DNA from 2 places in the Neisseria animalis genome. Region 2 is predicted to be linked to the other one. Evidence: predicted binding sites of a transcription regulator. Region 2 holds the regulator's gene; the other holds the start of a gene.
What was found. Region 2 encodes FNR, which switches genes on or off when oxygen is low (the NO sensors DNR and NnrR bind a similar motif). Its sites were predicted from a motif close to TTGATNNNNATCAA; they were not measured.

Region 1: the regulator FNR is predicted to act here: its motif matches at 2,099-2,112, upstream of EL111_RS10240 (ATP synthase subunit I).

Annotation. Positions count from the first base shown of each region.
Region 1 covers NZ_LR134287.1:2,195,503-2,198,918, forward strand. The annotation lists gene EL111_RS10225 (F0F1 ATP synthase subunit B) at 1-220, opposite strand, end outside; gene atpE (F0F1 ATP synthase subunit C) at 295-528, opposite strand; gene atpB (F0F1 ATP synthase subunit A) at 623-1,489, opposite strand; gene EL111_RS10240 (ATP synthase subunit I) at 1,479-1,832, opposite strand; gene EL111_RS10245 (ParB/RepB/Spo0J family partition protein) at 2,203-3,063, opposite strand; gene EL111_RS10250 (UbiX family flavin prenyltransferase) at 3,285-3,416, shown strand, end outside.
Region 2 covers NZ_LR134287.1:1,972,031-1,975,446, forward strand. The annotation lists gene EL111_RS09155 (OmpA family protein) at 1-214, opposite strand, end outside; gene EL111_RS09160 (CysB family HTH-type transcriptional regulator) at 633-1,583, shown strand; gene fnr (fumarate/nitrate reduction transcriptional regulator Fnr) at 1,738-2,472, opposite strand; gene hemN (oxygen-independent coproporphyrinogen III oxidase) at 2,644-3,416, shown strand, end outside.

The DNA.
Region 1 (3,416 bases), 220 kb from region 2:
CGGCTACCTGACTACGCCCTTCGGCCAAGAGTTCTGCAACTTTCTTCTCTGCCTGCTCAAAGTCGCTTTTACCGCGCTCGGCGGCAGCCAAGCCTTCGGCGACTTTTGCGGCGCGCTCGTCCAACGCTTTTGCAATCGGCGGCCACACAAATTTCATGGTAAACCAAACCAGACCGAAAAAGACGATGATCTGCGCAAATAAGGTCGCATTGATATTCACTTTACTTAACCTTCGTATTAGGGTTAATCAAACAAACGCATACGCGTCTGTATCGAAACAGTTGTCTGTTCGGATTAGCCTGCAAACGGGTTAACAAAGGCGAACAGCAGAGCAATAGCCACACCAATCAAGAATGCGGCATCAATCAGACCGGCAATCAGGAACAGTTTGGTTTGCAGCGGGCCAATCAGTTCAGGCTGACGTGCAGAAGATTCCAAATATTTAGAACCAACCATGGCGATACCGATAGAAGCACCCAAAGCACCCAAGGCTACAATCAGACCACAAGCGATAGCAATCAAACCCATTTTAAAACTCCTTAAAGAAACAAAGGTTAAAAACTACATTAAAAAGAACTACTCAAACTACTTGAAAAGAAAGGTATGCACTATAGATCAAAAACTAGTGCGCGTCATGCGCCTGACCGATATAGACAAACGCCAATGCCATGAAGATGAAGGCCTGCAGGGTAATAACCAAGATATGGAAAATTGCCCAAGCCAAACCTGCAAGGATGTGGAATACGAACAAAATCGGATCCATCACACCCACACTGCCCGAAGCTGCCCAAGCACCGCCCAACAGAGCAATCAGCAAGAACACCAGTTCGCCGGCATACATATTGCCGAACAACCGCATACCGTGCGATACGGTTTTAGACAGAAACTCCACCAAGTTCAACAGAAAGTTGGCCGGTGCCAACTTGCCACCAAACGGGGCGCTGAACATTTCATGCATCCAGCCGCCGAAACCTTTGATTTTGATGTTGTAGTAAATACAGATAATCAGAACGCCGATTGCCAATGCCAGAGTCGTGTTCAAATCCGCAGTCGGAACAACACGCAACAAGGCATGATGGTTGCCTGTCATCTGTTGCCAAATCCACGGCAGCAAATCTACCGGCAGCAAGTCCATCGCGTTCATCAGGAAAATCCACACAAACAGCGTCAGACCCAGCGGTGCAACCGCTTTGCGCGACTGCTCGTTATGCACGATACTCTTACACATATCGTCCACAAATTCATAGAGGATTTCCACAGCAGCCTGAAAACGACCCGGAACACCCGAGGTAGCGGCTTTGGCACCACGCCACAACAAAAAGCTGCCCAACACACCCAGCACCACAGCAAAGAAAATTGCATCGAGGTTGATGAACGAGAAGTCAGCAATATTTTTCAGGCCTTGGCCTTGAGTAACGTCCGACAAACTGGTCAAGCTCTGCAAGTGGTGCTTGATGTAGTCGGCAGCGGTCATTGATTCACCTGCCATAATCTTTAACTCTCAACAATACTAAAAAAACCAGATGGCTGACCCCTAATAATCCGCAGAAAAACGGTAGGAATGCCAGTGAATCATGCCAAACCGCAAACACGGCCAGCATCAACACCAGCGACAGCGTTATTTTTAAAACTTCTCCGACGACCATCATTCTGCTTCGCAGGTACGGATTGTTTTTGAAAAGTTTTAAAAGTAAAACTGCTATAAGGGTAGGAATAAGATAGGTTAAGCCGCCTGCCAGAGCAGACCAAAAGCCCCGCCCTCCGGCAAACAAGGCACTCAAAATGGAAATGGCGAACAGAACACCGGCTTGGGAAATTAAAATCCGCGTCATAACTGATAAGAAAACCGGCCGCCATTATCGGGCGTGGCAACTATAATAAAGAAGCTGCCGAACGTCAAGCCGAAATGTTAACCTGTGTGAAGCATTACTTTGATTATACGGGTATTTCTTTACGGCTTTGAAAACAATCTTTCCGCCGTTTTGCTTTTTACGCGGATTTTAACACAAACTACATTTTGTTACAGTATTATCTGTATAAAAATCATGGCTTTTTTCTGTTTTCGCGGCGCGGTTTTTCATTGTATAAAACAATCTGATTGATTTACATCAACTTTTAACCACAATGCCGTCTGAATTTGCAGACGGCATTGTGTACCGATATTGCGGGAAAAGCATCATTTAGTCGCAAAATTCCAACATCTCACGCTTGATAATCGATGCCCAACTGCTTGAGCAGGTAATCGAAAGTCTCCGGCGTATCAAAATGCAGTACGATTTTGCCTTTTTTCTGATTAGTGGTTTTGACTTCGGCATTCACACCCAGTTTTTCGGTCAGCACATCATTCAAACGACGAATATCGGGGCTGACGGTTTTCTTTTCTTCCGGCTGTTTTGCCAACTGGGCCAACTGACTTCTGCGTTCCACTTCCCGCACGGACCAGCCGTTTTTGACTGCTTTTTGCGCCAATTCGAGCTGCTCCACCACCGGCAGGGTCAGCAATGCGCGCGCGTGTCCCATTTCCAGATGGCGCTGGTACAGCATTTCCTGCACAGGCTCGGGCAGGCTCAGCAGGCGCAGGCTGTTGGAAATCGCACTGCGGCTTTTACCGACGGCCTTTGCAATGGTTTCATGCGTCAATCCGAATTCGTCTGCCAAACGCTTTAACCCTTGCGCTTCTTCGATCGGATTCAGGTTTTCACGCTGGAGGTTTTCAATCAGGCCCATCGCCAACGCGGTTTCATCACTGATGGTTTTGACCACCACGGGAATCTCGGTCAATCCGGCCAACTGGGACGCGCGCCAGCGACGTTCTCCGGCAATCAGCTCGTATTGCGACAAGCCGTGTTCCCGAACGATAACCGGCTGGATAACGCCTTGCGCCCTAATCGAATCCGCCAGCTCCTGCAATGCGGCATCGTCCATCTGCACCCGCGCCTGATAGCGGCCGGGTTGAATGTCCGCAATGGCTACTGTTGTCAGCCGATCGCTGCTGCTGTTGTCCACGCCGTTGGAAATCAGAGAGTCCAAACCGCGGCCCAAACCGCCTCTTGCTTTTGCCATATTGTTTTCCTTATCTTTTCATTTCGTTGACGCTGCGTTTCAGACGGCGTAATCATTAACCGTATATTTTATCGGATATTGCCGCGTGCGTGTTGGCAATTCATTATCGTCCGCTCCGTACCCGCAGGCTGTGCAGAAGAACGTTTGCGGAGAAGTTCGCACCAATTTGCCGTTCATCTACTATAATGGGCATTTTGCAGACGGCATTTACGGGATATTTCATGACAAAACGCATCATCATCGGCATCAGCGGCGCCAGCGGTTTCCAATACGGTTACGAAGCCTTGCGCCTGCTGCACCGTATCGGCGGTATTGAAACGCATTTGGTGGTTTCCAAAGGTGCGGAAATGACC
Region 2 (3,416 bases):
GTTCTACTGCAACAGCGTCGCCACACTCGATACGGCCTTGGTTGGCTTTGTCGAAGTAGCTGTTTTTCCAGCATTCGCCGTAGCTGTTACGGACAACTTCTTGAGATTGGCTGCTTACAGTGTAACCGTGTTTGGTGTGCGCTTCGCTTGCCATTGCAGTACCTGAAGCTACCAAGGCAACGAACAGTGCGCTTAATTTCAGCTGTTTGGTCATTTTATTCCCTCATCAAAATTGTTATGTAACGGATACTGAGCAGCCGTTACAGCTTTAACAATCACAGGCCGTCTGAAAACGGCGGTAAATTGGATGTTTCAGGCTGAACTATAAAGAAGCCTGAGGCAAATTGTCAACTTAAACGCTGATTTACCGCCCTCAAACTGCCTGTTTCCTAATAGTGAATCATGCCGAAAAATCAATGCCGTGTCATTTATTTGCTTGAAAAACAGGGGGAAACCGCTGCATTCGTTGCACAAAAGCAACAAGCATTTTGCAGACGGCTTTTTAGGCCGGCTGGAGAACAGATGATAGTTTGAGTAAAAACAAAAACTTCGCTAACAACACCACAGCTTTCGCCAAAATATGTTAAATTACCCTGCCTTTGTCGCACATAATCCACACAACCCGACCCGCCATGAAATTACAACAACTCCGCTATGCTCTTGAAGTTTACCGCCATAATCTGAATGTATCCGAAGCTGCCGAAGCCCTTTATACTTCGCAGCCGGGGATTTCCAAGCAAATCCGCCTGTTGGAGGAGGAATTGGGCGTTCAGATTTTTATCCGCAGCGGCAAGCGGGTGGTTTCGGTATCGCAGCCGGGAAAGGCTGTATTGGAAATTTCCGAACGGATTTTGCGCGATGTGCAAAACATTAAAAACATCGGCAGCGAGTTTACCGAATTCGACTGCGGATCGCTGACGATAGCCACCACGCACACACAAGCCCGTTATGCCCTGCCGAACATTGTTGCAGAATTTGTGAAGCGTTACCCGAAAGTCCATCTGACCATCAAGCAGGGCAGCCCTGCTGCGATTGCACAAATGGTCAGCAACGGTGAAGCAGATATTGCCATCATCACCGAAAAGCTGGACGACCACCCCGAGTTGCGCCGTCTGCACTGTACGGAGTGGACTCATGCCGTGGTTGTGCCACACAACCACCCGCTGCTCGAATGCAGAAATCCGCTCAGTATCGAAGATTTGGCTTCTTTTCCGCTGATTACTTACGAATTTGCCTTTACTTCCGGCAGCAGTATCGCCCGCGCGTTCAACAAAGCCAAGCTGGAGCAGCCCGAAATCGTTTTGTCGGCGGCAGATACGGATGTTTTGAAAACTTACGTCAAACTGGGCTTGGGTGTCGGCTTGATGGCGAAAATGGCATACCACGCCCAAAACGACCAAGATTTGCAGCTTGTCGATGCGGCGCATTTGTTTGAACCATCGCCAATTTGGATTGCCGTCCGCTCCGATACCTATCTGCGCGGCTATACTTACGATTTTATTGAAATGTTCGCCCCCAAACTCAACAGGGAAGCCGTCGACCGCATTTTGTACGCTCCGATTGTGGAAGATTTCTCCATTTAAGAAATCGGGCAAACGCTCTTCTCAACGCAAATCATGCTCCAATCAGCAAAATTGTACGCTGCCGGCAGGCAAGTTCGCCGTTTCATATAAAAAGGCCGTCTGCAAAATCCGCATGATGCGTTTTGCAGACGGCCTTTTCATGGAATTTTCCGCCTCACATGGCGTGGGCGCAACCCGATACCATTTTCTTCAAGGCTTGCGAATCTAAAATTTGAATATGCTTGTGTTCCACCTTAATCAAACCATCGTGATGGAACTTGGATAAAGTACGGCTGACCGTTTCCAATTTCAAACCCAAATAACTGCCGATTTCCTCACGCGACATCCGCAAGATAAAATCATTGGCAGCAAAACCTCGCGAATACAGGCGGTTGGACAAATTCAGCAAAAACGCCGCCAAACGCTCTTCCGCACGCATATTGCCAAGCAGCAGCATTACCCCCTGATCGCGCACAATTTCGCGGCTCATCAAACGGAAAAAATGCGTTTGCAGACTGGGAATGTTCTGCCCCAACTCTTCCATGTGGGCAAACGGCAGCTCGCACACTTCGCTGTCTTCCAAGGCCACCGCATCGCAGCTGTGGATATGCGAGCAAATACCGTCCATACCGACCAATTCGCCCGACATAAAAAATCCGGTTACCTGATCGCGGCCGTCTTGGCTGGCAACCGTTGTTTTAAAAAAGCCGGCACGAATGGCAAACAATGATGCAAACGGCTCTCCGGCGCGAAACAGATACTCGCCTTTTTTCAAACGGCGGCTCTGCCGGATAACTGCATCCAGTTGAGAAAACTCGCTCGGCATCAGCCCCACCGGCAAACAGAGTTCGCGCAGCGAGCAGGTCGAGCAAAGTGCTTTCATCTGATGTGCAGCGTTATGATTGGCCATAAAACACCTTTTTCAAAACAGCTTTTATGCTTATTATTGTAAAAATCCATGCCGCTTCAGACTGACCAAGAATTGATTCATGTCAAAGCAGCTTTATTCTGACGTGGCATTCTATCAAACTATCCCCAGTTTGCCTAATCATTACACCGTAACCACAAACACACATCCATCATGAAAATTATTCCCATACAAAACCACTCCGCTTCCGAACAGCCGGAATTCGACCGCGAATTGATTGCCAGCCTGCCCGCCAGCGGCCCCCGTTATACCTCCTACCCGACGGCAGACCGTTTTCACGACGGTTTTCGCGAAGCAGAATACACCCACGCGCTCAGCCTGCGGAACATGGGCGCGCTGAACAAACCGCTGTCCCTGTATATCCATATTCCCTTCTGCAACACCATCTGCTACTACTGCGGCTGCAACAAAATCATCACCAAAGACAAATCCCGCGCAGATGCCTACATCGAATATTTGGAACGGGAAATGGAACTGCTCGCGCCACATCTGGGCGGCCGCCACCAACTGGCGCAACTCCATTTCGGCGGCGGTACGCCCACCTTCCTGAGCGACGACCAGCTCGAACGTGTATTTGCCATGATACGCAAACACTTCCAGCTCGTACCCAACGGCGAATACTCCATCGAAATCGACCCGCGCAAAGTCAGCCGTGAAACCGTACTCCATTTGGGCAGGCTCGGCTTCAACCGCATGAGTGTCGGCATTCAGGATTTCGACCCCAAAGTACAGGAAGCCGTCAACCGCATTCAAAGTTTTGAAGAAACCAAAGAAGTCATCGATGCCGCACGGGAAGCAGGTTTCAAATCCGTCAGCGTAGATTTGATTTACGGCCTGCCCCACCAATCCATCGACAGCATCAAAACCACCATCGACACGGTTTTGAGCCTCGACCCCGACCGCCTCGCCCTCTATCACTACGCCCA